Regions from separate parts of the Lysinibacillus sp. GW821-FHT14F06 genome, predicted to be linked through region 1. Evidence: riboswitches for the same ligand, from Rfam matches in the RefSeq annotation. Region 1 holds a riboswitch; each other region holds the start of a gene.
What was found. Region 1 has a riboswitch for cyclic di-GMP ahead of AC1RNS_RS02805 (amidase). Riboswitches for the same ligand answer to the same signal wherever they lie in the genome.
Positions count from the first base shown of each region.

Region 1 (12,423 bases):
GATTCTCCAGAGGATTGGGAAGAGCTGGTACAAAATTTCTTAACACAGTTACCTCTTGTAACTAATCTGCTTGGTGGCTATGATTTACCACTAATATGGACGGCTGATTTTATGTTAGATACAGATGCAGCTGGAGAAGATTGCTATATTTTAGGTGAGATGAATTGTTCTTGTGTAGGCTTTACTTCTGAGCTTACGTTAGCACACCAAGTAGCTGAGGAAATTATCGCTTGTATCAAGGAGCGTACAGAAGTTTCCGCATAACCCAGATTGACTTCTACAAAAAAGTGCGACCCTTGTGAATCGCACTTTTTTTCATATATAGACCTTAATAGCTTGTATAAATTCATAGATAAAATATCCTGCAAAGCCAATTAGTAAGACACCTGCCGCCATTGTAAGGGTCTTAATAACCTTACGGCTCATCGCTTTACGGGTCACTGAAACAATGGCCATTAAGCCAATATCATGCAATAATATACCGCTCAGAACACCTGCTGCAATGACTAAAAAGCTGGTTGACTCGCCTTGACCATATGATTTGGCTAGAACCACACCGAAAACATTCACCCAGAATACGAGATTTCCAGGCGAAATAGCTACTAGTAGTCCATTACGATAAGAAGTAAAAAACGATTTCGTTACTTTCTCGCCTGCTAGCGTAATATCATGGTCCGCATTTTTTATTGAATCCAGCCCCAAGAAGAATAAAAAGCCTGCCCCTATTATCCACATTGGAATTTGAATAATCGGCATTGCTAAAATCGAGGCTAATCCCATATACAATGCAAATACTAATACTACGTCAATCGTCATGCCACCGAGTCCAACTGCCCAGCCATGGATAAAGCCATTCTTTAAACCCTGCTTCGTCATTTCGACGGTGATGGCCCCAACTGGCATGGCAATCGCAAGTCCTACCAATACATATGCTACATATAAACTCAAACAAACACTTCTTTCATGCTATAAAATAAGCTTCATACGTCCGTTTGTTTGATTATAGCATAAAAATACGACATTGTAAGGTATTATTAATAATTATTCATCTTTATAGAATAATATTGAAAATCAAAACTATATTTCATATTATTCTCAATAAAGTAATCTTCTATCAATAGAGGTTTCCTCTTCCACTATAAACTAAAACTATATGTATGTATGTAGGAGGTATATTTGAATTGAAAAGAATGCTATTGTTGATGGTCCTAATAGGCTTGAGCAGCTGTTCTCACCCTGAAAAATCTATAAAAAAAGATTATTCATCTGCATCCATTTCTGGATATGTAACAGCTTTACAGGAAGGAAGATTTTTAGTCGTGGATCATGAGCCACAGTATCAAGATAACGGTGATGAGTATTTTGATGCCATCTGGTTTTCCTCAGAGGAAAGTGAAGGTGTAGAAATTGGAGATTATATGTATGTTTGGTATGGAGCTTCTTTTTTATCGTATCCAGGACATGCAGATGCTACTAAATTTGTTGTAGAAGAACAAGAAAAACAAGAGACGGTGTTAACGGAAAAAGAAGTTATTCAGCAAGCTGTAAACGAGCTTAACATAATCACTGGAGAGCATTATTATTCCCCAATTCTAACAAAAATAGAGTATGAAAAACAAACAAATAACTGGGTTGTAAGCTTTGAAAATGAAAATTTAAATAAGCCTAATATCGCTATACATATAAAGGATGCTAGTTCATAACCTGTTCTAGTGTGAAAAAGGCATCCCTCAGGTAAGAGATGCCCTTTTCCCTTAAAGCATTTGCTTTTTCCACTGAGCCAGAATGTCATTGGATTTTGCTATGTCCATCTTTAATATTACCTGCTTAGCAGAGCAACGCTTCTTAGCCTTTTCCCATGCGTCCTCTAAAGCAGGTAAATAGCTTAAATTTTTTGTAGCTGCAACAAGCTGTAAAAAAATATTACCTTGAATATAATACCAGCGTGGGTTCATGCTATCTAACTGAATCGACTCTTCAATGAGACGAAGTGCTAAATATGGACTGCCCTCAGTGTGATTCAGAAATTGAGCGAAAGCTCCCCAGTAAAGTGCCTTATTCGGTTGTAGCTTGATTGCTTCAGCATATTGGATCATTGCCTTATCATGCTCTTTCGCCAAAACAAAATATTCAGCCATCGTATAGTAAGCATTTGCCTGTGCCTCAATTGACCCAGCTAGCAATTCATCCACCACTTTACCAAACTGCTCATCATCCTGGCTTCCCGTATAAGCCGAAAGGACATCGCGCTCTGGATAGGAGCCATCTGCTCGTTCCATACTTTGCTTGACCTTTTCACCTGTAGGAGTAGGCATATTCGCATAGCCATTCGCCTCCAATAACGCAACATGCTGCTGAATCATCGCAAATGCGGCATGCTCTGCAAATGCACTATCAGCTACAACTTTTTTGGCTAACTGGTAGCTTTCCTTCACGCTCCCATTTACAAATAGTTCATTAATCTGTTGGACTTGCTCATCAAACTGTTTCACTATAAAAATCCTCACCTTCACCAAAAGAAAAGTCTTATTGGTAGTTTACCATCTTTCGAGAGAAAAGGAGTGCTTATCATGTAATACAAAGGCTAAAAAAACTTTTAACATTCTTTTAATTTGAACGATTTTACATGTTGTTCTAGTGTATGTGCCATTTGATTCATTCCATTTGAGCTATGCGCTACCTCATCAATACTTGCTGTTGTTTGCTGGGCTGCCGCTGTAATCGTATTCAATGTTTCCTCAATCTCTTGAATAGACTGCGTTAATTGTTGAATCATCTGAACAACATGATCTGATTTGTCTGTTTCCAATGTCATAACATGTGATATTTCAATGATTTCTTCTACAGTATGTGAAACAGCTGTTGAAATATTTCCTAATGATTGAGCAGTTAAACGAACTGTTTTTGTTCCCTTTTCGATATATTTTGTATTATCCTGCGTCGAAGAAGTAACCTGCCGAATATGCCCCATAATTTCTTGTATAAGCTGGTCAACCTTTAATACTTCTTGATTAGATTGCTCTGCAAGTTTTCGAACCTCCTCTGCTACGACTGCAAAGCCCTTGCCATGTTCGCCTGCTCTTGCTGCTTCAATGGAGGCATTCAAAGCCAGCAAGTTGGTTTGTTCAGCAATACCAGCAATGGATGTCGTAATAGCTTGAACTCGCGTTGCTGATGTGACTAAATTGCTGACGGTGTTACTGACCATATCAGAGCCATTACGGATTAAAGTCATATCATTATTAATATCTTTAGCAAGCTGCTCTCCTTCTGCGGCAATTTTCATTGTCCCTCGAGAGGTTTCAACACTTGTATCTGCTTTCACTTTTATAGCTTGTAAATCCTCTGCGAGGGATGTAAGTACACCTGTTGCATTTTCCGCATGGTGCAGACCTTCCGTTACAGTCGCTGTTACCTCATAGATATTGTGCGCAACGCCTTGAATCGTATTTGACATAACATTTAATGTGTTAGCGGTTTCATCAGCGTTCGTGGCTAATGTAATAGAAGTAGCGCGCATCGTCATAATCATATTTTGTAAGTTTACAGTCATACGATCTAATGTGCTTGCTAAATCTCCTACCTCATCATTCCTTTTTACCTTCATTTCTTCTACTGCTAAATTACCATTTGCTATTTGCTTAGCCTGATGAATTAGTAAGGTAATAGGCTTAACCTTACGACGGATTAAAAGTCCTGTAATAATTGAAGCAATTAACATTGGAAAAATACTAATTAAAATACCACTCCGCACAACATCCCAAGTTCGCTCCTTCACAATAGTAGCATCGAAATCAATGACACTGATGGCAATGATTTCCTTGCTTGTGTCATGATCCTTAAAAATAGGTGCATAGCCTGATAATCGCTCCATTCCACCATATGTATAAGGTTCCGAGTAAGTTGGGTGCTTATTCTCAAGTAATAATTGGATTGCCTCTGTGTCCATGTAAAACGTATCTCCAGGTGCAAAGCCCTTCTCTGCCAAATGATCGTCTAAGGCTAACAACGTACCATCTAGCGTTAAAATATATTGAGTTTGAAAGATATCTTTGTGTCCTGTTGTCCAATTTAAATCCTTGCCAATTCGCTCTTTTGCCGCTTGCTCCCCACTCAGTGCTTGTTCCATATCTTCTGGGCGAATCAAGCCCGTTGTTATATTGGCACATCCATATGCCTCGATTCCCGCCGCATCATATAATTTATTATAAGCAGTTATGTATGTAGCGAACGATGTAATTCCTAGCATCACCACTAAGATACCAGCAATGATCGTTCCAAGTTGAAAAGTTAATGAATTTCGTAATTTCACGATTCATCATCTCCCCTTTCTAGTAAAAATCTATGAATATTCATCTTTATTTCTTATCATACTATAAAAAGATGTATTTAAAAAGCATCTTTTATTAAATAATAGAATGAAAAAATGTTGGATAAAGTTCTGAATTGTGAGATAATTGATGCATTATATCTTCATCTGTTGGGCATAAAATCTTCATTTAGGAGGGCTTGCTATGAATAGACGTTTTCATGTTGTGTCTCTTATTATTGGAAATTTGTTAACACTAGGCGCTATTTTCATTTATGCTATGCAAAGTCAAGTGGATGTTGCCCTCAGTACTTATGCCCTTGTAATGGCTTTTTTAAGTACATTGCTCATGATTTTTTTCTATGTATGGGGAGATGAAAAGAAACAAATTTCAAATCGGTTTGATGGTTAATGAAATTAAATCTAGTTGAATTTTTCCCTTCCTGCTCTAGTAGCTAAGGGATTTTTTTATGAACTTCTTTTTCCTAACTATACTTACTAAAGAGAGACGTCGATCACTGGTAGATTTCTATTTCCCATTGACTTATTGATGAACCATTCGGCTTTATCAGGATAAAATAAGTCCAATTGTTGTAGAAAAATAAATTTTTTTGTAGAAAATTTAAAAACAATGATTGAGTAGTAAATCAATTTTCTGTATAATCAGCTTGTTTGACAATACTTTATATGAACTTGGGGGTAGACAATTGGGTAAAGCATTGATTATCGGAGCTGGCGGAGTTGCCAGTGTTGTGGTACACAAGTGTGTTCAAAATTCGGACGTATTTGAGGAAATTTGTATCGCAAGTAGGACTGTTTCAAAATGTGACGCTCTAAAAGAAAAACTAGACGGCGGAAAAACAAAAATTCATACTGCACAGGTAGACGCAGACAATACAGAAGAGGTTATTGAGCTTATTAAAGCTTTCGGACCAGATGTAGTCATTAACGTTGCACTACCTTATCAGGACTTAACGATTATGGATGCTTGCTTAGCGACAGGTGTGCACTATGTGGATACTGCAAACTACGAGCCACCTGAAACGGCAAAATTTGAATATAAATGGCAATGGGCTTATAAAGAGAAGTTTGAAAAAGCTGGCTTAACTGCATTACTTGGTAGCGGTTTTGACCCAGGTGTAACAGGCGTTTTCACAGCTCATGCGCAAAAACATGAATTTGATGAAATCCACTATATCGATATCGTGGATGCAAATGCGGGTGATCATGGTTATCATTTCGCAACAAACTTCAACCCAGAAATTAACATTCGCGAAATTACAGCGAATGGTCGTTACTGGAAAGAAGGCAAGTGGGTTGAAACAGCACCACTTGAGAAAAAAGAAGTTTATAACTTACCGGAAATCGGTCCAAAAGATATTTACCTTCTATACCATGAAGAGCTTGAATCACTTGCGAAAAATATCAAAGGTTTAAAACAAATCCGCTTCTGGATGACGTTCTCTGAAAAATACTTAACACACTTAAAAGTATTAGAAAACGTTGGCATGACATCAATCGAACCTATCGAATTTGAAGGTCAAATGATTCAACCAATCCACTTCCTTAAAGCGGTATTACCAGATCCAGCTTCTCTTGGACCACGTACAAAAGGTAAAACAAATATCGGTTGTATCATTCGCGGTCTAAAAGATGGCAAAGAAAAAACGTATTATGTGTACAACATATGTGACCACGAAGAATGCTATAACGAAGTTGGTTCACAAGCGATTTCTTACACAACTGGCGTACCTGCTATGATTGGTGCAATGCTTGTCATGAACGGTGAATGGCGCAAACCAGGTGTTTGGAATGTAGAAGATTTCAATCCAGATCCATTTATGGATGCATTAAATAAATGGGGTCTACCATGGCAAGAAAGCCATAACCCAGAGTTACTTGACCTTGATTTAGATGCAAAGGAATTAAGCCGATGAAACCAATTGATTTTTCAAAAGTTCCATCCCCTTCTTATGTAGTGGATGAACGATTATTAACAAAAAATCTTGAGCTTTTAAAATCAATTCAAGATCGTACAGGCTGCCGCATTTTATTAGCCCTTAAAGGTTTCTCTATGCATTCAACATTCCCTTTAGTAGGGGAATATTTAGCAGGCATAACAGCCAGCTCACTGCATGAAGCACGTCTTGGCTATGAAAAAATGGGCAAAGAAGTTCACGTTTATGCTCCTGCTTATATTGAACATGAAATGGACGAGCTTCTTGGCTATGTGGATCACGTCGTGTTTAACTCATTTAACCAATGGGCTCAGTTCAAGGATAAAGTGAAAACTGCTGGTAAAACAATTGAATGTGGTATTCGTGTGAATCCTGAGTACTCGGAAATTGAAACAGCACTTTACGATCCTTGCTATACGAATTCCCGTCTTGGAACAACTTTAGCTAACTTTGATAAATCCCAGCTTGACGGCATTGATGGCTTACACTTCCATGCGATGTGTGAACAAAATTCAGATACGTTAGAGCGTATTATTGAAGTAGTAGAAGAAAAATTTGGTGATGTTTTACACCAAATGAAATGGTTGAACTTTGGTGGTGGCCACCATATTACGCGTGAAGATTATGATGTAGAGAAGCTTGTGAACATCATTAATTATGTGCAAGAAAAATATAAACTGCTTGTATATTTAGAGCCAGGTGAAGCAGTAGCCCTTAATACTGGTTATTTAGTAGCTACCGTGCTTGATATCCAAGAAAATGGGATGGATCTTGCTATTTTAGATACGTCAGCAACATGTCATATGCCTGACGTACTTGAAATGCCATACCGTCCAATGATTATCGGTTCTGGTCAAGCCAATGAATTAGCTCACACATATCGCCTAGGTGGACTTACATGTCTTGCTGGTGATGTAATTGGCGATTATTCATTTGAGCAGCCATTAAAACCAGGTGACCGTCTTGTATTTACGGATATGGCCCATTATTCAATGGTCAAAAACCATATGTTTAACGGTGTCAACTTACCTTCAATCGTTTCTTACAATGATGAAGAAGGTATTAAAGTTATTCGAGAATTTAAATTTGAAGACTACAGCGGTCGACTTTCTTAATCAATGTCAAACACCTCCAGCTAAGCTTAATTCTTAGATTGGAGGTGTTTTTTTATTATCTTCTTGGGGTTTTAAAAAGATTACTTTTCTCCTAATTCAAGAATAATAGTCTTAGTGTTTTACAGCATTCAACTTTGAATTCAGCTCTTAACGGCAATACTTGCTCTATAGTTAAGCTGGTTAATTGCATAATTTGTTCATTACTGTAACCCGTTGCAATCATATTTTTGCTACTGCTTTAAATCCTTGTTCTATTCCTTTTTTTTCATCTCTTCTTGAGTGCTTGCTGCAAGTTTTCATCTTTCATTGCTAATGCCTCCAATTCTTGTTAAATATCATCATACGTTTTTTTCAAAATACCTATAAAAAAACGTAGAGTTTCTAGCCCTCTACGTTTGTTAGCATAATTAGTATAGTTTTAAGTATACTTTGCTCTTATTATGGCTGCATATTCATCCAACTATCAACATGATGGATGGCAACCCCTTGATAGCTTGTTTTTTTGGCATAGTGACGCTGAACAAGTGCTAGTTGTTTAGTCATATAGGCTTCACCATCATCAAAAAAAGTAATATTTTGACCATCATCTAATGCTCCTGTTTCAACACTAATAACAATGGATTTATTAACTTTCTTTGCATAGGCTACTTCATATTGCACAACTTTAATAATTTCTTTTGCAGCATTTCGATAAGCCATAATAGAAACGCTCTCTACTTGGTTTATCACCCACTCTGCTAGTAATCCTCGTCCAAATTGATTGTTGTATTTAATTTCATCAAACCAAAATGGCATATCTGCTTCCAAAGGTAAATGTAACTGCTTGGTTTCCCTTTTGGCTTTTGTAAGAAGTGCTTGATAGGATTCAATTGTTTGTTTCTGATTATGACTCCAACCACTATTTAAATATGGCTCTACATCAAGATGAACACCTGAAAATTGCTCTGTTACTTCAGCATTTCTATTGTATGTATATAACCAATCAAACAGCTGATCCTGCATTTTATAGCCTTCTTTAGATACCCAATCTGGCGCTCCGTCCAATGCATATATTTTGATGCCCTTTGCTGAAGCGTGACCAATAAAGCGCTTATAGTCGGCATTTGCTATATCCATATCAATCTGTAAATACAGTTTGTTTACCTGTTTGTTCTCTAAAAACGAGAGTATTCCTGCCTCATCCTCAATAATTTTTGAAGTATCCCATAACCAAGTGGCCTTATCTTCCATGGTCACTGCGTCTACCCTCCCATTTGGTAATCCGAGCGTATTGGCAATCGTAACAAAAATAACAATAGTTACTGTTAATATTGAACAACGTTTCATATCTTACAGCTCCATTCTATTCGCCAAGGCTCCTATAATAGAACCTGGCAACCTGACGATCATGCACTAGAATAGTGTTTAGACTCATGGCTTTGCGCCCTTCCCTTTCGACAAGTTTGCCTTTTACAGTTGTTTTCTTTTATCATACATTGGACAAATGAAAATGTCTGTAGGAAAAATGCATAATAATTATAAATACGGTGAAATCGACTAATAATCATACAGGTTATTTTTACTATAGAAAATAAAAAAAACGTAGAGCATTCAAGCATCTACGTTTTCTTGTTCATTTTCAAGCATTTTATGCAAATAATTAATAATTTCCCGAATTCCCTCTAGTGAATTGACTAGAATTTTTGGGTCCACATAAGTAATCATACGATTTTCTAAGTTTGCTACAGCTGTAAAATAACGTGTTTTTGAATAATTGACAAGCCCCATCTGCTGTAAGATAGACGTGTCAAAATCTAGAATTTCACGGGCCTCTGTTACAAGTAATCCATAATTCACAACATCTGTATTCAAGACTATGATACGTGCTGTTGCAGCATTTGAAGAACGATTATAAAGAATACGTTCAAAATCAAGCACTGGGACAAGCTCACCTCGAATTCTTGTGAAGCCTAGAAGATAATTAGGTAAATGAGGAATTGGTGTTATATGCTCTAATTTTTCAATCGAAATTGCTTGTTCCACAGGCACTGCATATTCCTCAGTTCCACAAGCAAAAACTACTGCCTTTACACTCTCCATGCGGTCACATCCTTCAATTTCTGCTGTTATTTTTTTGCAGACTCTTTAACAATTTCAACTAGTAAATCTGCTAATTTTTCTAATTCTTCTACTGGAATTTTTTCATTTGTTGTATGAATATCTTCATAGCCTACAGAAAGGTTGACCGTAGGGATACCAAATCCTGCAATTACATTTGCATCTGATCCTCCTCCAGAAATCCCTAACGTTGGTGTGCGATCAATATTTCGTACTGCTGCCATTGCGATTTGAACGACTTTATCTGTTTCAGTTACTCGGAATCCTGGATACATCAGCTTTACTTCTACTTCAGCACTTGCTCCAAGTGATGCAGATATTTGTTCAAATGTCTCCTGCATATGCTTCGTTTGAGCATCGAGCTTCGTTTTATCAATTGAACGAGCCTCTGCAAGAATATTTACTTCATCACATACAATATTCGTAGCCTGGCCACCCTCAAAACGACCAATATTTGCTGTAGTTTCTTCATCTAAACGGCCTAGCTTCATCTGTGCTATACATTTCGCAGCAACTGTAATTGCTGACACTCCTTTTTCTGGAGCCACACCAGCGTGAGCAGTTTTGCCAATAATTTTAGCGAAGATTTTTGCTTGATATGGTGCTGCTGTAACAATTCCCCCCACTTTACCATCACTGTCCACTGCAAAGCCGTATTTTGCTTTAATTTTGGATGGGTCTAATTCTTTAGCACCAACAAGTCCACTTTCCTCACCAGCAGTGATGATAAATTCAATATCCCCATGCTCAATATTTTGCTCTTTTAAACGCTTCACCATTTCTAACAGTGCCGCTAGCCCAGCTTTATCGTCAGCCCCTAAAATTGTGGTACCGTCTGACACAATATAACCATCCTCACGTAAAGAAGGCTTAATCCCTTTCCCTGGTACAACTGTATCCATATGAGAAGTAAAATAAATTGGTTCAACATCCAAAGAACCTTTTAAAGTAGCCAATAGATTGCCTGCTCCATGTCCATTACGTGTATGAGCATCATCCTGTTCTACTGTAAAACCAAGCGCTGTCAATTTGTCGATTAAAATCGGCGCAATCACATGCTCATATTTTGTTTCTGAATCAATTTGTACCAGCTCAAAAAACTCTTCTACTAAACGACTTGTCATGTTGTAAGACTCCCTTAGTTTACGTGTATTTCCACGTTATAGTATATGTATTATTTTAGCACAACGTTTGAGGAGTTGAAATAATTCACTAGCAGAACGAGACTAATTTTTGGAAGGAGATCAATTATGCCTCAGCATAATTGCGTCCGGAATTGGCTTTGTGCTTAGGCCTGCGTGAGGCAGGTCAGTTAGGCGTTATCGCATGGACGCGATGATTTTAGGCTAACATCCTTTATTAACTCCTTTCCGATTCCGTGACATCCGCTGGAGGCTTTGGGCCAACAGATGTTTTTTGTGCGAAAGCGTAGTGCTAACGCAGCGACAGCAACATGATGTTGGTCACTAAGTCGTTGCCACAGGACGTGGCGTTCTTAGACTGAGTTCCGCTATTTCAGTAGGTATTTGGACACCCACTGAAAAGGAAACAAAACCGCATTCATCTCACCACTTGTAGAGGTAGGAGTCTTCTGTATCTGCCGCTATGCTTTCGATACAAAAAACATTTGCTGAATGAAGATAAAAAGCTTGTGAAAGAGGGAGATTATCCCTTTTCACAAGCTTCTTATAGTTGGAAGATAGCCTCTTTCTCTCGCTCAAGTGACTGAAGATGTTCAACCGCTTTATGATGCTTATCCTGTAAACGCCAAATTGTATTATGTACATCATCTTGCACACGAGATACCTGCTCTCTAGCAGTTGAAATTTTAGAGTGGACAGACCAGGCTGAGAAAATATCATCAAAGAAATAGTCTGCAAATTTGACAAAACCATCTGTTTCAACATGTAATGATTTCGTTGATAAATCATGGACGTCCAGAAGCTCATTATGAAATCGCTGTAAAGCAATTTGAGCATCATGAAGATAATTTTCAGACTGATTAAGTGCATCGTGCTTTAAATGCGTAGCAATGAGTCCCCCTCCCAAAAACGTATCCCATGTTGAAAAACCATTAGCAGAATGTAGAGAAGCTGCCGCTTGCCCAAGCTTTGTTAATGCAGTTTCACCAGCCTCTTCTGCCTCCTTCATTTCCACAATTAGTTGCTTCGTTACTATTTCTTCATGCGCTAATTGCTCTAATTTTTTTGCTTGCTCTGGCTCATGTACTTGTAAGTAACCCTTCTTTCTAGCATTCAGCTGGCTTAAAGCTTCTTGTAAATGTTGTTCATTAATTTGAGTAAGCTTTGACTTAGCTTGTGCTAAATCAATTGTTAAATCTTCTTGCATTTTTTTTGCTTCATTTATTTTTAATTCAAGAACGGCTGCTTTATCAATTTTCTCTGCTCGTAGTTCATCTTGTTGCCCCGTCCACGTACGAATCATATTCATAAACGAAAAGCCTTCTAACTTATCGAGTTTCGTTCGAATGTGATTGAGTGCTATAGAATGTTTGTAAATGTCCTGTTGTGCACGCTCAAGTTGCTTTTCAATTAATCGTTTTTGTTCATTTAATTTATTGGCATTTCTTAATTGTGCATGTATTGTTTCCTGTTCATTTTGTAATTGTCTCCATTCCATTCATCCCAACTCCTCTTATTTATTTGTACGGATGAAAAGAATAAATGTTTCAATTATCTGTCATCTATTATCATTTTTCGTCATTTTCTTTCAGTCAAAAGAAAACCCAGCAACCGAATGGCTACTGGGCTTGTACAAATTTTATAGTGGAATGTTTCCGTGTTTTTTCTCTGGACGTGATTCATGTTTATTTGAAAGCATGTCTAAGCCTTGAATTAGCTTAATACGTGTATCACGTGGATCAATAACATCATCTACCATACCGCGAGATGCTGCAACATATGGGTTTGCGAACTTTTCTTTG
Region 1 is NZ_JBXAPF010000002.1:110,852-123,274, forward strand. Features, by position in the region: gene AC1RNS_RS02765 (Cj0069 family protein) at 1-264, shown strand, start outside; gene AC1RNS_RS02770 (LysE family transporter) at 316-948, opposite strand; gene AC1RNS_RS02775 (DUF3221 domain-containing protein) at 1,191-1,703, shown strand; gene AC1RNS_RS02780 (tetratricopeptide repeat protein) at 1,755-2,492, opposite strand; gene AC1RNS_RS02785 (methyl-accepting chemotaxis protein) at 2,597-4,312, opposite strand; gene AC1RNS_RS02790 (hypothetical protein) at 4,515-4,721, shown strand; gene AC1RNS_RS02795 (saccharopine dehydrogenase family protein) at 5,017-6,246, shown strand; gene nspC (carboxynorspermidine decarboxylase) at 6,243-7,382, shown strand; gene AC1RNS_RS02805 (amidase) at 7,821-8,708, opposite strand; cyclic di-GMP riboswitch class I at 8,752-8,839, opposite strand; gene AC1RNS_RS02810 (chemotaxis protein CheW) at 8,973-9,461, opposite strand; gene AC1RNS_RS02815 (M20/M25/M40 family metallo-hydrolase) at 9,488-10,603, opposite strand; gene AC1RNS_RS02820 (hypothetical protein) at 11,166-12,119, opposite strand; gene AC1RNS_RS02825 (acyl-CoA carboxylase subunit beta) at 12,261-12,423, opposite strand, start outside.

Region 2 (8,201 bases), on a different contig from region 1:
TACCAATAAAAACAATTTTCTGCACCGTTTGGTTATCTTCAGAAAAAATTTGAGGCAAATAATAATCCATCCAGTATAAAAATTTTACTGCAAAATTTTTTAATAAAGTATCATTGGCGTTTGGTTGATTTTCTTTATACATTTGGATGACTTCTTTAAAGCTAAGTTTTTTTGTCCATTCAAGATGATCTTTCTTTAGTTTACTGCATAAAGATGTCTTATAAAGTAAAGGAGGGTTATCAACGACGGCTTGCCAATTTCTCCAAAGCTCCGCAAATCGATCTACATCTTTTTTATTGGTAATGACCTCAAGTTTATGTAATCGTAAATAAAGCATACTTTGCTTCTTAGTATAAAAATACTCATCCATTTTTAAAATGTCTTTCATATAAAGATCTACAGAATCGGGTATACCAATATATCGTAGAAAAACAACTTCCTTTGTAAGGGAGCTATTGTATTGGATATTTTGCATAAATTCCTGAAGAGGATTGTCTGGCTTTTTATATTTAATTTTTAAAGGTCTAGTTGTCACAATCATATCTATACAACTCCTATAAGCATGTAAATTTAGATTTGGCACTTATATACAATTCTCTTCTATTTCTCTAAATCCTTTTTTCAATTAAATGAAAAAGAACGAATCCCCCTATTTGGACTCGTTCTTGCTTAATTGAACATTGAGTAAACTACTTTCTTAAACGTTAAATATTTCGGCAATCATAAAAGCGCCTTTTAACTATCCCGTTGACATACTAACTGTTAGCAATTCTCTTTGTGAAATGGCACCTAATTAGCCTCTTATACCGCTCTAGCTTCTACAGTTTCAACACCACGGTTTAATGAAAGAAGTATTTTTTCTGCATCATTTTTTAAATCTACAAGATGCTCTGCTTCTTGAACTAGTTTTTCCATTGTATTTAACTCATCATCGCTAATTCCAACTAACTCTTCAAACATTTCAACTGACTCTCGAGAAATAAAAGAGATATCCTTCATAGCTGCCACAATTTGTAGAGAGCTTGAAGATAATTCTTCTGTACTTGCAGATGAATTGGCATTATTTTCAGCAATAATTTTTGTAGTATCTACAATTTTTTCGAACATCTTTCCGATATCTAGAATTTTTGTATTTGTTTGTTCAAACTCTTCTGTTCCTTGCTTCATTGAAGTTACGACTTTGTTCGTCTCATCTTGAATATTTTTTACAATATTTGAAACTTCATCGGCTGACTGACGCGACTGTTCAGCTAATTTACGAACTTCATCAGCAACTACTGCAAACCCTTTACCGTGTTCACCTGCACGGGCTGCTTCGATAGCTGCATTCAATGCTAATAAATTTATTTGGTCTGAAATTCCAGTAATTACTTTAACAATGTTTCCAATTTCGTACGATTTTTCTCCAAGTGTATTAATTGCATCAAATGTCGTATTAATCGTTTGATTAAATTGCTCCATTTTCACCAGCGATTCTTTTAACTTATCGTTACCTTCTTGCGTTAATTCTAACGTCGTATTCGATTGTTCAGAAATTTGATTTGATCTTATAGACAGTTCTTCAATAGCCACTGTGATGTCTTCGATAGAAGTAGAGCTTTCTTCAGTAGCAACAAGTTGCTTTTTTAAACCTTTACCGACTTCATCGATTGCTGCCCTTACAGTATCAGCCTTCTCAGTTGCGTATTCTCCATGTTCAGAAAGATTTTCACCTTTATCATTAACATTTTTTGCAAATTTATAAAATTGTTCACCCACTTGACCCGCTGATAATTCGTTCATTCCATTTAGTTCATCATTATTTAGATGGGCATGACGTTTAAGTGAAAAATAGCGGTAAGCAAAATACAAAGATGTACATATTAAAACTACAATAATCCCTAGCATAATGGCTTCCATGAAAAAAATCTCCTATTCTACTAACGTATTAGTGATGAAATTTTATAGTTCTTTTACAATGATGTAAATTCCGTCTGCAACAGTCGATGGAATACTGTTTAGATGTTCATTGCTTTCATATTTATGAACAATAAAATTCCCTTCTATATCTACATATTTTGTCAGACCATGATACTTCTCCATTAAACGCATTGACTTTGGATTGGTTGCTTCACCTAATACTAATCTTAAGCCTTCTTCTGTTGCTCGTTTTACTAATATATCGCCTAAGCCTTGTACAATATCCTGACGGTTATGCTCAGCAATTACACCTAATAAAAATAAATGTAATACCTCTCCATCCTCCATATCTTTCCCATAACGTTTTTTATAATCTTCTAGGAAACGTTCATCAATATCCTCTAATACATGCATGACTATATTCATATTAACAAAAGTGCCTTCAAAAATATCCTCTTCCATAATTTCAAGGACATTCGTATCTCCAACTAATGCGCCTACGACTTTTTGCTCTTTATCTAGTGCAATAGCACAGTATCCCTGATGAACATTTGCTTCAATATATTCCTTTGTAAATTGATAGAAATCTTCGTAAGGGAGTTGTAGGGCGTACCCGATAATCGGCTCTTGCACCCATTTGCCAGCAACATCTACTCCAATAAATGTTTTTGCTAAACATTCTGCTGCCTTTTCAATTAAATCTGGTTGGTCCTTTGTAAGGATTTCATATGTATATAATTCTTGAATTGTTTGCATCGTAAATTCCTCTTTTCAAAATGTGACTATAGCTATTTAATGATTAACGAATCGGTAATTGCGAAACATTGTCGACTACTGTTCCTGGAAAATTAACTGTCTCTAAAGCATTTCGTACTTGCACATATGCAATTTTAGAGGCTGGGTTAACAATAAATATTTCTTTGAAGCCTAGGGATGCATAAAACATAAGTGTTTCTCCTAGCTCTGTTGAAACCTTTGAAGGAAGGGGTGATTGATAAGTTGCATCAAAAACTAATATATATGTATTTTTCTGTACTCTAGCCACTGTCTCTTCCAAATCTTTTAAATATTGCTCTACAAGGGCTGCTTTAATAAACCCTATCACTTGGACGTGAACTTCTTTTTTTGCCTCATAAATCGCCATTTTATATTTCTCTTTATCAACGACTATCATCTCAGATCTCCTTTTTATAACTTTATTTGATACTGTTAGTATTATTCTATAAATATCACTAAATACATAGATTTCAATATAATTACATCTGTCTCTACGATTGATTGGCATCTGTCCATTCATTTTTCCCACAAAAAAACTATCCCTGAACATAATTAGGATAGCCAAAAAACACTTATTATCTTGGCAACCCGACTATCATTATCCAAGGGGATTTTAGACTCGTAGCTTTGCGTCCTTACCTTTCGATAAGTTTGCCTTTTTCAATTTTATAAAAACAATACTAACATCACATTGATATATTACAATTACATTATAAAGGACTTGTCAATTTTTGTCGACATTTAGTAATTTACTCCTAATAACATCAGGATTTAGAAGTGTTTTTACATTTATTTTTTCTCAAACACTTTCTAAAAAGTTATATCATTTCACTGTCTAACATCAACATTCTTTTTCAAAGTTATCAAGCAATGCACGCACTTCATCTGTTGATTTCGTATTCATCAGTTGATTTCTGAGTTCAGCAGCTCCAGGGAATCCTTTTACATAAATTTTGAAAAAGCGATGAAGCCCAGTGATTGAACGTGGTAGTACTTCTGCATATTGATCTTGAAGATCAAGCTGTAGTCTTAAAAGATCAAGGTGTTCTTTACTACTATGTTCTCTTGGCTCTTTTTCAAAAGCAAAAGGATTTTTAAAAATACCTCGCCCAATCATTACGCCATCAACATCATATTGTTCAGCAAGCTTTAGCCCAGTTTGACGATCAGGAATATCTCCATTGATTGTTAGTAGTGTGTTTGGTGCGATACGGTCACGTAATTTTTTGATTACAGGAATGAGCTCCCAATGTGCATCTACTTGGCTCATTTCCTTTCTTGTTCGTAAATGAATAGAAAGATTTGCAATATCCTGTTTTAAAATATGTGTTAGCCACTGCTCCCACTCGTTTACATCGTTATAGCCAAGTCGTGTTTTCACACTGACAGGCAATCCTCCCGCTTTAGCTGCTTGTATAAGTTCTGCTGCAACATCTGGACGCAGAATCAAGCCACTACCTTTCCCTCTTGATGCCACATTCGGTACAGGGCAGCCCATATTAATATCGATACCTTTAAATCCTAGCTCTGCCATACCAACACTCATTTGACGGAAATATTCAGGATTATCCCCCCAAATATGTGCCACCATTGGCTGTTCATCTTCTGTAAAAATCAAACGACCACGCACACTTTTCATGCCCTCTGGATGACAATAGCTATCCGAGTTTGTAAACTCTGTGAAAAATACATCCGGTCGGCCAGCTTCGTTTACTACGTGACGAAAAACAACATCTGTCACATCTTCCATTGGTGCAAGCACAAAAAATGGTCGTGGTAAATCACGCCAAAAATTATCTATCATTTCAAATCCAAATCCTCTCACTATAATACAACTTCAAACTCTCGGTTAAAAAATATAAAGCTTCTTTTACACTTATAACATGCTTCATAACTTATTATCAAACACAAGTACTTTTGGACATTTATAATTTGTGAAAAACTATTGTGAAAATCGCAAAAAGCAGATGGTATAGATTATTCTATATCAACTGCTTTTCTATTACGTCAACTCCAACCACGACACAGCTTCACAAAGTATCGAATGCCTTTTATTTCTTATCTAAAAATAAAAGGCAATTCAAGATAACAGTAAGATATTATAAAGCAATCAGATGATAAACTCTTTGATATCAAACACATTTTCTTGAACTGCCAAGCAAATTGTAACTATTAATTCGATTCTACATTCTCATCTTTGGAGTAATTATACTGAGAAGGATCAACTGGAGTATAACCTGTTGGCGTATAGAATCTCAATAAATCACCATTCACGACTTTATCAGACAATTCCAATTTACGATCTACTTCATTTTTGATAGCTTTCGCAGACTCTAATTGACTGTCATCCAGTAGTAAACCTGTTTTATTATCATAATATTTTTCATTAATTGAATAAATCGTAGGGCTAACAAAATCTCCATTTCTAAATGGCACAATTTCATTATGTTCTTCTGATAATAAGTCTGAGCCAAATTGAACAAATTTTTGCGTATCAATTCCTTGTAAATGTAATAGCGTCGGAAGAAGGTCTATTTGACCCCCATAAGTATGGTTAGTTCCACCTTGCATTCCTGGAACATGTATAAATAATGGCACACGTTGTAAATTAGTACTTTCATATGGTGTAATTTCTTTCCCAATCACTTGTTCCATCGCTGCATTATGATTATCGGAAATTCCGTAATGGTCACCATAAAGAACAATCATCGTATTCTCATATAAGCCTAATTCTTTTAATTGATTGAAGACCTGTTCGATTGCTTCATCGGCATAACGAGCAGTTTGGAAATAATTATCAACACTTGGATCTCCAGTATTAGCTTTATCAATCGTTACTAAGTTTTGATCCATTTTATATGGATAGTGATTCCCTACCGTAATTAATTTTGTATAAAAAGGTTGTGGTAAGGAACTTAAAAGACTTTGAGATTGTTCAAAGAAAGGTTTATCTAACACACCATATTCGGCCATATCATCTGAAGAACCCGTATTATAATAACTAGCATCAAAGAATTTGTCGTATCCAAATGATTTATAAATGACATTTCGGTTCCAGAAGCTTCCGTTATTACCATGGAATACTGCCGATGTATAACCATAATCTTTTAAAATACTCGGAGCTGCCTGATACGTATTTTGTGCTTTTGTTATATAAGCTGAACCTTGTGGTAACCCAAATAAAGAATTTTCCAACATAAATTCTGCATCGGACGTTTTACCTTGACCTGTTTGATGGAAGAAATTATCAAAATAAATTGTATTCTTATCTTTCGTTAATAAATTTAAAAATGGTGTCACTTCTTCACCGTTTAATTTATAGTTGATAAGGAAGTTTTGGAATGATTCTAAATGTAAATAGATAACGTTCATTCCTTTTGCTGCACCAAAGTATTCTGCATTAGGTTTGGCGTAGTTCGATTTTGTATAGTTAATCACTTCTGTAATATCACTACTATCCGCCAAAGCCCTCTGAGAAGATGCTTTCATCGTTTCTACTGAATCATAAATCGTATAGTTATACATTCCTAGATATTTCACAATATAGTTTCTATCAAAACCACGCGTTAATAGCTGTGGACGACTAGTTTCAGCTAGTCCTAAATTTACGATTGATACTACTAATGCAAATGCAATGATTGTCATTGCTTTTTTATAGCCAAAACGCTGAGTATCTTTTTGTATTTTTCTTGAAAATCGTAGATAAAACATGACAAATACATCGACAAAGAACAAGATATCATAAGGCTTTAGTAAAGAAAGAACACTACCTCCTAAATCCCCGAAGTTCTGCGTTTGAGAAAGTGTAGGTAATGTAATGAAATCACTAAAGAATCGGTAATAAACAATATTGGCATATAAAACAATAGACATCAAAGTGTAAATTACAACTAGTGATGTATATTTTCGTTTTCCTCTAAATAAAAATGAAAATCCTAGAAATAGCATTGCCGAGCCTAGTGGATTTATTAGTAAAAGGAATTGTTGAATAACTCCTTCCACGCCTAGGTCAAATTGTGATAGTTGACTGATATATGTTTTAATCCATAGCATTAAAACAGCTAATAAATATATTCCTAAAAAGTTGTGTAATAGATCATCTTTTTTACTTACTAGATTTCTCATTTTTGCACCTGCCTTTTACTTATCTAAATTTAAATCTAAAATAAGTATTGCATTTTAAAAAATGTTACTTCACAATAACTTTTTTTGCAGCTTATGTAGCTTACTCCCCATTTAGATTTCTGTCAAGTTGTTAATAGCGTAAAAGACAAATAGTATAATTATTGCTAATTCATATAAATCTTGTCATAAAAAAATACCTTGCAAATGTTAGTTTTTTAACAAACATTTGCAAGGTATTTTATTCCATATATTTTACTTTTATATCTCTGTTAAGCTCAACCATGCCACTGCTTCACAATGGGTGGAATGTATTTGCAACATGGTTTTAAAACCCGAATACTAAAAATGAGATTGTAATTTTTGGCGATAATTGTAGCAAGACCACTTCAATCATTGAGTGGTCTTATTCTTATCCCCTTCAAGTTTTTCTTTATACCAAAAATCATCTATTTCATCATAACCATATTCTTTTGGATTTTTCATTCCTGAAGATTGGAGCTCGAAACTACAACAATAACATTTTACTTTTTTACTTTCAAAATCTTCCTTTTCAAAGTTATACTCAAAACTTTTTACTAATGATTTTGTACTACACACAGGGCATTCAATAATATAACTACCTTTATCCTCATGTTGAACTGCTTTATTAGCTAGTTCTATCGCGTTATTAGCAATTTTCGGTTTCAAATAACCAAATCCATGAGAATGTGGATTATGGTAGGCAGCACGCCCCATTTCTTTTAAAAATGCTATGTGATTTGAGCTTGGGTTTTTACCTCTAAAAGTGTTAATAATCTTATCAATAGGATCAATCTTTAATTCATTCTGTCTATATATCCAAAATCTTTTTAACTCTGAATATTTTTGCAAACTAATAATTTTTATTACAATAGGTAAAATGTATTTACCAATAAACATATCCAGGTCTTTGTATATTAAAATAAAACTACCTCTATGTAGTATTTTATTTCTTAAATATGCTAATTGTTTTAATACTTCCTGAGTACTTGGATCCTTGAAAAAAGATAATTCATTTAAATTTAGTTTTTTAAGTTTCTTCAATAATTTTATATACCTTGTAGTGATTAATTCTTCTAATTCTAAATTTGACACTTCTTGCCCATTTTTTATTTTCTCTACTATCTCTTTTTTTTCATTTATGTTTATATAATGTTCTTGATCAATAGTTGATAAGAGGTTTCTCTCTTTTAAATTATCTATAATGATTAATTCAAAGAAATGTTGAAAATGAATGATTGTTTCAAAATAATTTACAATATATTCAGGAGTATGTTCATTATCTTTTAACTCTACTAAATTTGATCCTTTATGAGACATACTTTGGTAGGTTGAAAAATATGATTTTAAAGCTATTTTCAAAGTCGAAAATGCTATTGATT
Region 2 is NZ_JBXAPF010000008.1:78,177-86,377, reverse strand. Features, by position in the region: gene AC1RNS_RS09905 (S1C family serine protease) at 1-541, opposite strand, end outside; gene AC1RNS_RS09900 (methyl-accepting chemotaxis protein) at 802-1,899, opposite strand; gene AC1RNS_RS09895 (hypothetical protein) at 1,942-2,655, opposite strand; gene AC1RNS_RS09890 (hypothetical protein) at 2,699-3,073, opposite strand; cyclic di-GMP riboswitch class I at 3,256-3,342, opposite strand; gene AC1RNS_RS09885 (tRNA dihydrouridine synthase) at 3,518-4,480, opposite strand; gene ltaS (lipoteichoic acid synthase) at 4,849-6,801, opposite strand; gene AC1RNS_RS09875 (hypothetical protein) at 7,192-8,201, opposite strand, start outside.
Region 2: it holds a riboswitch for cyclic di-GMP, as region 1 does, so the genes downstream of both, AC1RNS_RS09890 (hypothetical protein) here and AC1RNS_RS02805 (amidase) in region 1, are expected to answer to the same signal.

Region 3 (12,423 bases), on a different contig from region 1:
CTTTTGGTATCTTTTTACTTGCCTCTGCTTGTGCCTAATTCCTTTATTCCTTTGCGACTGGTGCAGCAGCGATATTAATCGGAGGTGCGATTGTTGGCTTCTTCTCAAATGGAATGTTTGCTGGGTATGGAGCTTTAATTAGTAGCTTCTATCCTGTGCAAATTCGCAGTACAGCAACAAATACAATTTTTAACTTCGGTAGAGCAATAGGTGGTTTCTCACCTATCTTTGTTGGCTATATTCTTCAAAGCTATGATATGACGATTGTAATGATCTATTTAGCTATCTTATACTGTATTTCCTTTATAGTGATGCTAACACTTCAGAAAGGTTCTAGCGAGATTTTACAACCAATCGATTAAATAATTACATCACGAAAGAACGAATCCTATCAAAAGGGATTCGTTCTTTTAAAATTGTTATTATAATAAACCTTTTGAACGTTTTTCTGCCATTTCTACGAGGCGCTTTGTGATTTCTCCTCCGACTGAGCCGTTTGCGCGAGAAGAGGCTTCAGGCCCTAACTGTACATTAAATTCTTGTGCGATTTCATACTTTAATTGATCAACAGCTTCTTGTACACCAGGTACCTGAAGTTTATTGGAACTACGATTAGCCATTTTGCTCACCTCCTTGTGATTAGAATGGTCGAGAGTGAGCATTTCATACATTTAACTTAGGAAAATGCATATTCTTATTACTATAGTAAAGTAACTTTGTGGAAAGGAGCTAAAAATGTGAATGTCTCTGCTATAATAAAGTGAAACTTAATTAAAATTAGTTTTTTCTAAGTAAATGGAGGTTATTAAATGACGAATAATGATATTTTAATTCGTTTAAGATATGCATTAGATATCAAAAATACAGATATGGTTAAAATTTTTAAGCTAGGTGGCATGGATTTTACAAAAGATGAAGTTCTGAACATGCTTATTAAAGTTAATGATGAGCAAGAAGCACCAGAAGAATACATCAAATGTAATAATAAAATGCTTGAGGCTTTCTTAAATGGGCTCATCACATTTAAGCGAGGATCACAGCCTTCTAAACCAGGACAAGCTGAGGGAGCACAACCGATTTCAGGAAAAGAAAGTCCAAATAATATGTTACTAAAGAAAGTAAAAATTGCTTTAGCATTAACAAGTGAGGATATGTTGAATATTTTATATGATGGTGGTGTTAATGTTTCAAAGGGTGAATTGGGCGCCATTTTAAGAAATCCAAGTCATCGCAACTATAAGGAATGTGGCGATCGATTCGTGAGAAATTTTTTAAGAGGGCTAACATATAAATATAGAGAATAAATGGATATATTAAAACAACAGCAGCTACAGTTTTGTAGCTGCTGTTTTAATAGGTAATCTTACATAAATAGCTCTATAAGGTTACAAATAAACTGCGAAAATCACAATTTTCTTATTAAAATCTAGTTGACAAAATGTGACGGAATTGTGTACACTTTAGATGACACAAAGTTGTCACAAACGGGAAAAATAAATGTTTATGAACAGAGGGGTGCTTTTATGGTTTATTTTGACATCTTATTAGTTGCTATTGCATGTGTTAGTACGCCACTCATTGTTGCAATTATATTAGACATCTTTTATGCAGAGAAAAAACAAGTTCGTTTTTCATTACGTCGTACATCAGTATGGTATTTATGTATGTTTGTTTTATCTTTTACACCAACAATCTTACTTATGACACACAACGTATAGTTTACTTTAATAGGAATAGACACTTAGGGGTAAGTGAATATAAAACATAGGAGCAGCTACAATTTTAAACTACTTGTAGCTGCTCTTTTTATGTGTTTGTGTGTCATTATAATCATTCTTTGATTGTTAATTGATGGTAAATTAGTATTAAGATATGAGTATTTTAAATTGGCTCCATTGACTACTTTTACCCATTGTGTTAATTTGAGGAGGAAAAAGATAGGCAAATCTACTGAAAAGTAGAGACGCAAAGCCACGGGTCTAAGGCAATAAATGCTATGATGGCTGGGTTGCAAAAGATTGCTAGTTACGTACATATAATGCTAGTTATATTCTTTGTTGCCTATTTCTTTTTGTGAAATAGGTTATTTTTTTATAAAAAATTCGATAAGGGGGAAGTAGTAATGAAGTTCTTAAAAAATGCTTCATTAAAAAACAAACTTTTACTAACAGTTAGCGTTATTGTTTTACTTCTAATAACTGTGATTACTACACAAAGTATTAGAGAATTAAACAATCGAATGACTGTGGATTTAGAACAAGAGTTAAAAAGTGTTGGGTTATTAACAGCCATGAATCTTGATAGTGATGAAATAAAAGTTTTATTGACTGAAAAAGGTGAAACCAACTCTAAATTTACAAAAATTCAAAAGCAACTCGATAAAATTCAAGAGGAACAAGGAATTATGAGTTGGAGCTACATATGGGATGTCAAAGATGAGGGTGGCGTCAACCCGATAGGTTATACGACAAATTTAAATGATGTGTATGAAGCAGGTGAAATTTTTACGGATTTAGCAGATGAGCATGTAGAAACAGCTAAATTGGCTATTAAAAATAACAGTACACAGGTAACTGATATTTTCCAAGATCCTTTTGGTTCATGGAGAACAGTTTTTAGTCCTATTAAGGATGATAGCGGCCAACTAATAGCATTATTGGGAATTGATTATTCTGCGGATTACATTAATACCATTATAAAAAAAAGTGTCACTAAACAGATTGTGATTGCTGTTATTGGTATTGTTATTTTATTAATTTTAGTTTACATAATTATTGATCGTTTATTAAAGCCATTAAAGAAAGTGGTGAATGTAGCCAATCAAGTGGCAAACGGTGAATTGATGAATGTTGATTTAGAAATTACGAAGGATGAAATTGGGAATTTATCTGCATCTATTCATAAGATGGTGTCCAATTTGCAACACATCATATTAAATATAAGAAATACATCAAACAATGTATCCTCAGCAGCTAATCAGCTTACAGTGCATGCAGGTGAGACCTTTAACAGTTCCACAAATATTGCTCAGGATATGAGACAAATTACACAAAATGCTGAGGCTTCTATGGTAATGACAGAAGAAACAGCGGCTGCAATGGAAGAAACAGCGACAGGCATTCAGCAAATTGCCGACTCTGCTAATACAGCAGCTGAATCATCTATTGCTGCCTCTCAAGCTTCTGAACGTGGGGATCAAGTTGTTCAGCAAGTAATTACACAGATGGAGCTAATTAACGGCTCTGTGGAACAAATCGGCACAACCATCAATGGATTACATTTCAATACGAAAAAAATTAGCGATATTGTAAGCCTAATTACTGCCATCGCAGATCAAACAAATTTACTAGCCTTGAATGCCGCTATTGAGGCAGCTAGAGCTGGAGAGCATGGAAAGGGCTTCGCGGTGGTGGCTGATGAGGTAAGACGTTTAGCAGAGCAATCATCACAATCTGCTACTGAAATTTACAATTTAATTAGTACAATTCAAGCTGATTCAAACGCTTCTATTACGGTTATGGAAAAGGGTAAAGAGGATGTAAAGGCTGGTATGGAATTTACCAATGAGGTAGGAGAAATCTTTAAGGAAATTCTCACTTCGTCTGAAGAGGTTGCAAGCCAAATTCGCGAAATATCTGCTGCGTCTCAGCAAATATCTGCTTCATCTGAGGAAGTCGCTGCATCAGTAAATAACATTAAGCAATCAGCAGAGCAGTCTTCAGAATTCTCATCAAATGTTTCAACAGCAACACAAGATCAATTGACAGCAATGCAGGAAGTAAAAGAGGCATCTTCTTCATTAGGAAAAACAGCAGAAGAATTGCAGGCACTCGTTTCAAAATTCAAATTGGAGAATGATCATTATGGAAATAAATTTTAAAGGAAAAAATGTTCTTGTTACTGGTTCAAGTAAAGGCATCGGCAAAGCTATCGCATTAGGCTTTGCCGAGCACGGTGCCAATCTCTTAATCAACTATATTGGGGATGACAAGGAAGCAGAAGAAGTTCGTACACAAGCAGAACAGTTTGGCGTGCAGGCTTTAAAATTCAATGCAGATGTATCAAATTCTCAGCAAGTGCAAAACATGTATCAATATATGGATACACATTTAGGAGCGATTGATATTCTTGTCAATAACGCCGGATTTGCTCAGGCTTCAAGTATTACAGATTTGACTGACGAGCAGTGGGATAAAATGATTAAGGTGCATTTATATGGTTGCTTCTATAATTGTCGTGAAGCAGCAAAAAGAATGAAGGAACAGAACAGTGGAAAAATTATTAATATCTCCTCTGATATTGGTAGTTTAGGCTGTGAAGAGTTTACGCATTATTCGGCTGCTAAAGGTGGAATTAACGCCTTTACAAAAGCTTTAGCCAGAGAATTAGCTCCTTCTATTCTAGTCAATGCTGTAGCTCCTAGTGGAACATTTACAGATATCCTTAAGGAATTTGGTGACAACTACGTAGAGGAAGAGTCCGCTAAATATCCTTTAAAACGATTAGCACAACCAGAGGAAATTGCAAAGAGTGTACTATTTTTAGCCTCAGAAAATGCGAATTTCTATACAGGCCAGCTTTTAACGCCTAATGGTGGTGTGGTTATGAATGGATAAAGCGAAAAACTAAGGAGCCATACTTATGTTAAATATAATCATCTTTAGCTTATACTTAATTTTTATTTATTATATTGGCTATAAAGGCTATAAGCGTGTACATACTGCTGAGGATTTAATTGTTGCTGGATGGAGCATGCCGTTATCTGTCGTAACAGGAAGCTTAGTTGCCGCTCTATTAGCCGCACCCTTCTTTTTTGCCGCTGTAGGTTCAGGCTATACAAGTGGAGGTTTTGAAGGCTCAGCAACAATGGGTGGCTTAGGCACTTGTATGATTCTTGGTGCACTCATCTGGACAAAGCCACTACGAAGATTGAAGGGATGGACATTAGCAGATTACTATGGATTACGATATGGTAGTAAGAAGCTAGGTGCATATACAGGAGTTGTGATGGCAATAGCCTTTGGTGTCTTTAATGCAGCTGCGCTAACTGTGGGTGGAACATATATTATTCAGCAGCTTTTACAAATTGATTTTGTTCCTGCCGCATTACTATTTGTATCACTAACGGCTCTTTATTCAGTGATTGGTGGGCTATGGGCAGTAGCCTATACGGAGATTGTACAGGGTGCTCTTGCAGTAGCAGGAATCTTAGGAATTACGATTTTCATTTTGTTCTATTATCCAGATGTTACATTTAATCCTGAATGGTGGAATATCAGTACATTATTCGAAAAGGCTGGAGCAGAGTTTTGGACGCTTTATCTTGTGCTAGCACTTGGCGACATTCCGGCAGTGGATTTAGGACAAAGGGTAGCTGCTGCCAAAAGCCCGAAAGTAGCACAGCTCAGTATGATTATTGCTGGATCAATTATTATTGCAATCAGTTGGATTCCTGGAATGTTAGGAGAGGCATTCAAGACCATTTATCCTAATAGTTCAAATCCAGAAACATTAATGCTTACATTTGCGCAAGGCTATTTCCCTCCATTATTAGCGGCAATCTTTTTAACAGCAATGGCTGCTATGGGAATGTCAACGGTAGCTGCATGCTATGTTGCCACTTCAGGAATTGTGACAAAAAACATTTATTTAGACTTTATTAACCGTAATCCAGATCCTAAAAAGCTATTAAGATTTTCTCGTGCTATTATTCTTGCAAGTGCTTTACTAGGCTTAGTGCTTGCAGTGAGCTTCCAAAAAGTAATTGATTTAGCGTATTTAGCATGGGATATTATATTCGTAACAATTTTCTGGCCAATTGTGCTAGGCCCCTTCTGGAAACGAGTAAGTACGCCAGCAGTTTGGGCTAGTATTTCAGTAGGACTTGTATACTATATCGTGACATCATTGACATATGTACCGAGCCTCAATATCCAATCTGAAGGTTTCTTAGGCTTATTAAACGAGTTATGGCAGGCCCCTGTCTTCTCAGGTGTTGTGATTACAGGCATTACCATCGTAGTAGTAAGCTTGCTGATACCTCCTACACAGCATGTGCTTGAAATGCATAGGATTGAACAAGATAAGAGCTTAGATGATGTAGGAAGTAAGGAAGAGTTAATGGAGCAATCTAATTAAAAAGAATCCTGTTTGTAAAGGGATTTTTAAAAACCTGAGAGAGATGATGTCTGTATTGTGCAGGCATCATCTTTTTTTAAGTCCACTTTTGATTTATTGTTTAATATAATTTTAAACCTGTTTCATCTTTAAAATGTCAAATGAACGATTCTAGAGGAGCGTTAGTTTTCGTAAGTCCATAGACACCATGTTTTTTTAAAAATACAAATATTTTTTTCTTTTTCTAAAATGGACGTATGTTGTTCATATGTTTTGGGATTAGATGTCTTTTCAAGTAGTTGCATGAACATATCGTGAGCAAGATCAATTTACATCTATGTTTATAACAATGGTGTATTGGATCCCACTAAAGTTAAGCCCCTTTATACACGTCCATGCAGAATAGATTTAAAATAGAATTAGGTAACAGTGGCAAGGCTTTGGGCTGATAACCTCATGTTTTTTTGTTGCCGATATCATGAAAATACCCATGAAATATAAGAATGAAAAGGTTATTAGTAGAATAGAATTTCTACTATGTATGATTGTAATGTTCTATCAATTATCTTTTTGAGGGTGGGATATAGATGAAAACCTTTTTTGTCTTTTTTCTAGGGATTATCTATTTATTATTAGCTAAAGCAGTTGAGTCGATTCTATTTAATAGACTGTATTTTTTTATAGGCTTAGGTCTAATTATTGTCGGAAGTGTCCATTACGTGAAAGAGCGTAATAGATATTTAAGTAGGCTAAATGATTTGAGGGATGCAAGTAAACGGGAGCTGTTGGCAATTCCCCATACACAGTGCATCCTAGCAGAGGATTGCTTAAGTGCTTTATTATTAGACGAACCGACGAATACACTTTATCTCGCAAATAGGGAAGATTTAGAAGAAGAATTGATAAAAAAAGTAATCCCCTTCAATAAAATATATGAAGTGGCAATAGTGGAAGACGAAATATTTATTGCAAGAACTAGTAATCATTTAATAAGCGGCTCTTTATTAGAGGATCAGGAGATTGAAGTAGAGGAAGTAGATGAAGATGATCCTGAGTATAATACAGTCTCTCACTTAACTTTGAAAATTGTAGCTGATAATTTATCAGATCCTATTTTAGAATATGTTTTTTTAAATCAGGAGGAGCCAATTTCTAGGGAGGAGGACGAGTACCTTGAGTCCTTAGAGCTATGTGAGAAATGGTATCAGAAGATAAGTGTGATTATCAAACGTTATGAACTTGAAAGGGTACCAATTCGCCATTGGCAATAAAATTTAAAAGCTATCTCGATTAATTAAAATAGATCGAGATAGCTTTTTCTGATAAAAAGTCGGGTAGGGCGGGAAACTGATCAGGCAACCCCATGAATTGCTCAGGCAGAACAAGAAATCGCTCAGGTGGCCCCGCAAACTGCTCGGGTAAGACAAGAAACTGCTCAGGTGGCCTGGCGAACTGCTCGGGTAGCCCCGCAAACCGCTCAGGTAAGACAAGAAACTGCTCAGGTGGCCCCGCAAACCGCTCAGGTAAGACAAGAAACTGCTCAGGTGGCCTCGCGAACTGCTCAGACAGGGCAAGAAATTGCTCGGGTAGCCCCGTAAATTGCTCGGGCAGGGCAAGAAACTGCTCGGGTAGCCTCGCAAACTGCTCGGGTGGCCCCGCAAACTGCTCGGGTAGCCCCGCAAACTGCTCGGGTAGCCCTGCAAACTGCTCGGGTAGCCCCGCAAACTGCTCGGGTAGCCCCGCAAACTGCTCGGGTAGCCCTGCAAATTGCTCGGGTAGCCCCGCAAACTGCTCGGGTAGCCCCGCAAACTGCAAGGGTAGGTAGGGCGAGAACAGCCAAGCAGTCTAAAAAATAACAGTTATCAAGAAGTACCAAGTTTTAGATTTTAAATTGTTGTAGCTGACTGTTTAGCTCTTCAGACATACCAGCGAGCTGATTTGCGCTTCTTGAAATTTCCTCCATAGTACTTGCGGTTTCTTCTACGGTTGCTGTTGTTTGCTCCACACCAGCTGCAGATTCTTGGGAAATCGAGGCCATTTCATCGACAGAGGTATTGATGGACTCAGAGCTTTGGGCTAGCTTATTTAAATTTTCTGAAATGACATTAATATTGAGAATCATATCCTCAACCGCACCTGATATCTGTTCAAAGGTTTCATTCGTCTGATTTAATTGGGCTGATCCTTTTTTTACTTCCTCATAGCCTGATTGGAGTGCCGATGTTACATTGCCAGTCTCCCCTTGAATGCGGCTAACGATTGTTGAAATATCTGTCACAGAGAATTGGACTTGCTCAGCCAGCTTACGCACCTCGTCGGCTACCACTGCGAAGCCCTTTCCATGCTCTCCTGCTCGAGCCGCTTCAATGGCAGCATTTAAAGCAAGTAAGTTTGTTTGGTTTGAGATATCATCAATAACAGAAACCAATTTGGAAATTTCTGCTGATTGGTCGTTTAAACTTTCGACTTTTCTTACTGAATTTAAAACAATTTCATTAATCGCATTCATTTGTTGTGTTGATTGGATCATTAATTTTTTACCTGTCGATGTTAAACTTTGAACATGACCTGAATGCTCCTTCAATTCAATTCCTTCTTGTGTTGTGTCATGAATACTGCGTTGGAAGGATGTCATGGTTTCCGCTAAATCACCTGCAGTAGATGCCTGAGTTTCAGTACCAGAGGCAAGCTCCTGCATTGTTACAGTTATTTGCTCTGTTCCCGTTTGAACCTCATTGGCAGATTGAGCAAGCTCCTCGCTACTAGCTGCTACAGTTTCTGAAACAGTATGAATCGAGCTAATCGTTTGCTTTAATTTTTGATTCATTTCATTTGCGGCAAGCATTAATTGACCTATTTCATCTCGTTGATCAACAATAAGTGGATCATGACGAAGATTACCGTCAGCTAGTTCACTCATACGCTCTGAAACAATGGTAATGGGCTTTGAAATTTTACTTGCTGTAATAATGGCAATAACAATGCCAGTAATCGTCAAGACAATACTAGCTATCGTTCCAATTGTTTTATTGCTTGAGCTTGTAGTGACAACTTCATTCCCAACCTTTGTTATAGATTCTGAACGGTTACTTGCTAATTCCTCATAACCGATGCGAACTTCCGTTACAAGATCATTAATAGCTGTTAAATTTTGTAATGCTAATTCCTTGTCGCCTCTTTTATAGACATCAAATACTTGAGTATTTACACGATTACTCCATTCTCGTGCCATTGCTACTAATTTTTCACGCTCTGGTGTATTTTCAAATTTCTCTACAATACTATTGCTTTCCTCAGCAATTTGTCGATATTGATTAAACGTCTCTATGTATTTTTCGTCGCCTGATATAACATAGCTTAAAGCCGAAGATAATCGAACACTCATAGACATGGCTAAATTTTTACTTGCTGTCATAACAATTAAATCTTCGTTTACTAAACCTTTTGCTTGCTTTTCCATCTGAGTATTAGAAGTGTAAGTATAGGTCGTGAAGCAAACAACAAAAACTAACAATAGAAGAAATGCACTTAAGATCCTTGCTTTAAGTGTTTTAAACTGAAGTATCCCTTTCATCTTTCCCATCCTTTTGCTTGTTTAATTTTGAAATACTAGCATATTTTAGTGATGTGTTAACATGTAAATTATTATAGTACAAATATTATTTTATAACTAATTCAATATATAAATAAGTCCTTTTAATGGGAAAATTTAAAATAGTTTTTTAGTACAATAACAAATGAAGGAAAGTCTTGTTGATAGTTAAATGTATATGTTTTCAAAATATTCTTGAAAAAATTTTCCGTTTGTTAAGTATTTATACCTAAAAAGCACTTGCTGCAAATGCATCAAGTGCTACTCAAATTACTGTTTTACCTTTGCCTTTTTGGCTAGTCGTTCCCATTGTAATAATGAAGGATATGGATCAAATGCCCATTCTGTACGTCCATTGAATTTATAGATACCATAATGCAGATGAGGTGGGAATTTTCCCGATGTACCTTCCTTGCCATAGCCAGAGCTTCCAACATAACCGAGAACAGTGCCAGGCTCGACAATATCACCTACTTTAATATCCTTATGATAGCTACCAAGATGGGCATAATAGTGATATGAATTATGATTATCGCGGATGCCTATTCGCCAACCGCCAAATTGGTTCCAGCCTTTTATTTCCACTACACCATACGAAGTAGATACTACAGGAGTTCCGTAGCTTGCGAATATATCAGTTCCTTCATGGATGCGTCGTCCACCCCAGCCTCTGTTATCTCCCCATGTTCCTCGATAACTGTAATTGTAATTTGTAGGGATTGGAAAGGTATGAGCATCAAGTTCAGTTGTTTTAAAATGTCTATACATAGTGGAAATGGCGAAGATTTGATTAACGGCTTCCTCACTTCCATAATAATCCCATAACGCTAATTTAAAATCCTCGTCAGTTGTTCCAAATTTGCTTAAAAAACTTGCCATTGAAAATATGACATCTGCATCGTCTGTTGGACTGGCAACACCATCACCGTTGCCATCTAAACCCATTCCTCCAAAATAACTTATCGTTTCTGGAGAGGTATCTTCTTTTATTGGATTTAAGGCACCTGACCAATATTCATCGGAAAATTGAATGGCGATAAAACCATCTCTTTTGGGTATATCCTTGCGAACCGATTGCAGATTGCGTTCATATTGGTCAATGGCGGCTAAGAAATGCCATGGGATGAGTAATTCATCAAATTGAACATAGTAGGTCATGCGCTGCTGTAAAATTTCTTCTTCTGAGGGTTTTTCATTTGCCAAAGCAATGGTGGGGCTTGTATAACTCCATAATAATATCCATGATAAAAGAAAAATAAAGTGGCGATTCACTAATGGACCTCCTTTCTACCGTTAGAATAACCGAATTTTTTTTCTTCATTCAGCACTTTTTGTGGGAAAAGAAGTGGATTGCTGTAGTACATTACTAAATTAAACTAATACTATGTAGCCTTTTTTAAATAAAAATTCGAGGAAAATGATTGGCATCAGCTTGATTTATTCAGCGTTAACTCCATCCTAGTATGGAGTAAATAATAGAAACAATAAGAAGAAACTTTGGCAAAGAAAAAGTATTGGGTATCATAATGTCATTTACTTCATACTATGTTATAAATCAAGCCCTGAATGGAGGGAAGGCTATCAACATTTTAGATAAAGTGAAAAGCTATCGCGAAGAAGAAAATCGGCTGAAGTGGGAAGGTACATTTGCAGATTATTTGAGCATCATTAAGGAAAGACCTGAAGTTGCACAAACGGCCCATTCACGCGTCTACAATATGATAAAAAGCGCTGGTGTAGAGGAACGCGATGGGCAAAAGATGTACGAATTTTTTGGGCAAGAAATTTTTGGGCTTGAAACAGCAATTGAAAGACTGGTGGAGGAATATTTCCATCCAGCAGCACGAAGATTAGATGTCAGGAAGCGTATTTTGTTATTAATGGGACCTGTAAGTGGAGGAAAATCAACAATCGTGACCCTGTTAAAACGCGGACTTGAGCAATATTCGCGAACAGATGAAGGAGCCGTTTACGCAATTAAGGGATGTCCAATGCATGAAGATCCTCTACATTTGATTCCCCATCATTTGCGAAATGAGTTTTTTGAGGAGTATGGCATAAGAATTGAAGGAAGTTTATCACCTTTAAATTCGATGCGTCTGGAAAAGGAATACGATGGACGTATTGAAAATGTGATGATTGAACGTATAACTTTTTCAGAAGATAAACGTGTAGGCATTGGAACATTTACACCATCAGATCCGAAATCACAGGATATTGCAGATTTAACAGGTAGTATTGATTTCTCCACAATTGGAGAGTTTGGTTCAGAATCAGACCCTCGAGCGTATCGTTTTGATGGAGAACTAAATAAGGCAAATAGAGGTATGATGGAGTTCCAGGAAATGTTAAAGCTTGACGAAAAATTCTTATGGAATTTATTATCTTTAACACAAGAAGGGAATTTTAAAGCAGGTCGATTTGCATTAATTAGTGCTGATGAATTAATCGTAGCCCATACAAATGAAACGGAATATCGTTCATTTATTTCCAATAAAAAAAATGAGGCGTTACATTCACGTATCATTGTTATGCCAATTCCGTATAACTTGAAAGTTAGCCAGGAAGAACATATTTATGAAAAGATGATAAAAGAAAGTGATATGTCTCATGTGCATATTGCGCCACATGCATTAAAGGCCGCAGCAATCTTTTCGGTTCTCACAAGACTCGAAGTACCGAAAAAGCAAGGTGTGGATCTTATAAAAAAAATG
Region 3 is NZ_JBXAPF010000008.1:88,352-100,774, forward strand. Features, by position in the region: partial or broken gene AC1RNS_RS09910 (MFS transporter) at 1-362, shown strand, start outside; gene AC1RNS_RS09915 (alpha/beta-type small acid-soluble spore protein) at 423-620, opposite strand; gene AC1RNS_RS09920 (YehS family protein) at 810-1,304, shown strand; gene AC1RNS_RS09925 (hypothetical protein) at 1,524-1,718, shown strand; cyclic di-GMP riboswitch class I at 1,931-2,016, shown strand; gene AC1RNS_RS09930 (methyl-accepting chemotaxis protein) at 2,123-3,880, shown strand; gene AC1RNS_RS09935 (SDR family NAD(P)-dependent oxidoreductase) at 3,864-4,616, shown strand; gene AC1RNS_RS09940 (sodium:solute symporter family protein) at 4,642-6,138, shown strand; gene AC1RNS_RS09945 (hypothetical protein) at 6,705-7,388, shown strand; gene AC1RNS_RS09950 (ribosomal eL19 family protein) at 7,408-7,932, opposite strand; gene AC1RNS_RS09955 (methyl-accepting chemotaxis protein) at 7,997-9,691, opposite strand; gene AC1RNS_RS09960 (M23 family metallopeptidase) at 9,980-10,981, opposite strand; gene AC1RNS_RS09965 (PrkA family serine protein kinase) at 11,290-12,423, shown strand, end outside.
Region 3: it holds a riboswitch for cyclic di-GMP, as region 1 does, so the genes downstream of both, AC1RNS_RS09930 (methyl-accepting chemotaxis protein) here and AC1RNS_RS02805 (amidase) in region 1, are expected to answer to the same signal.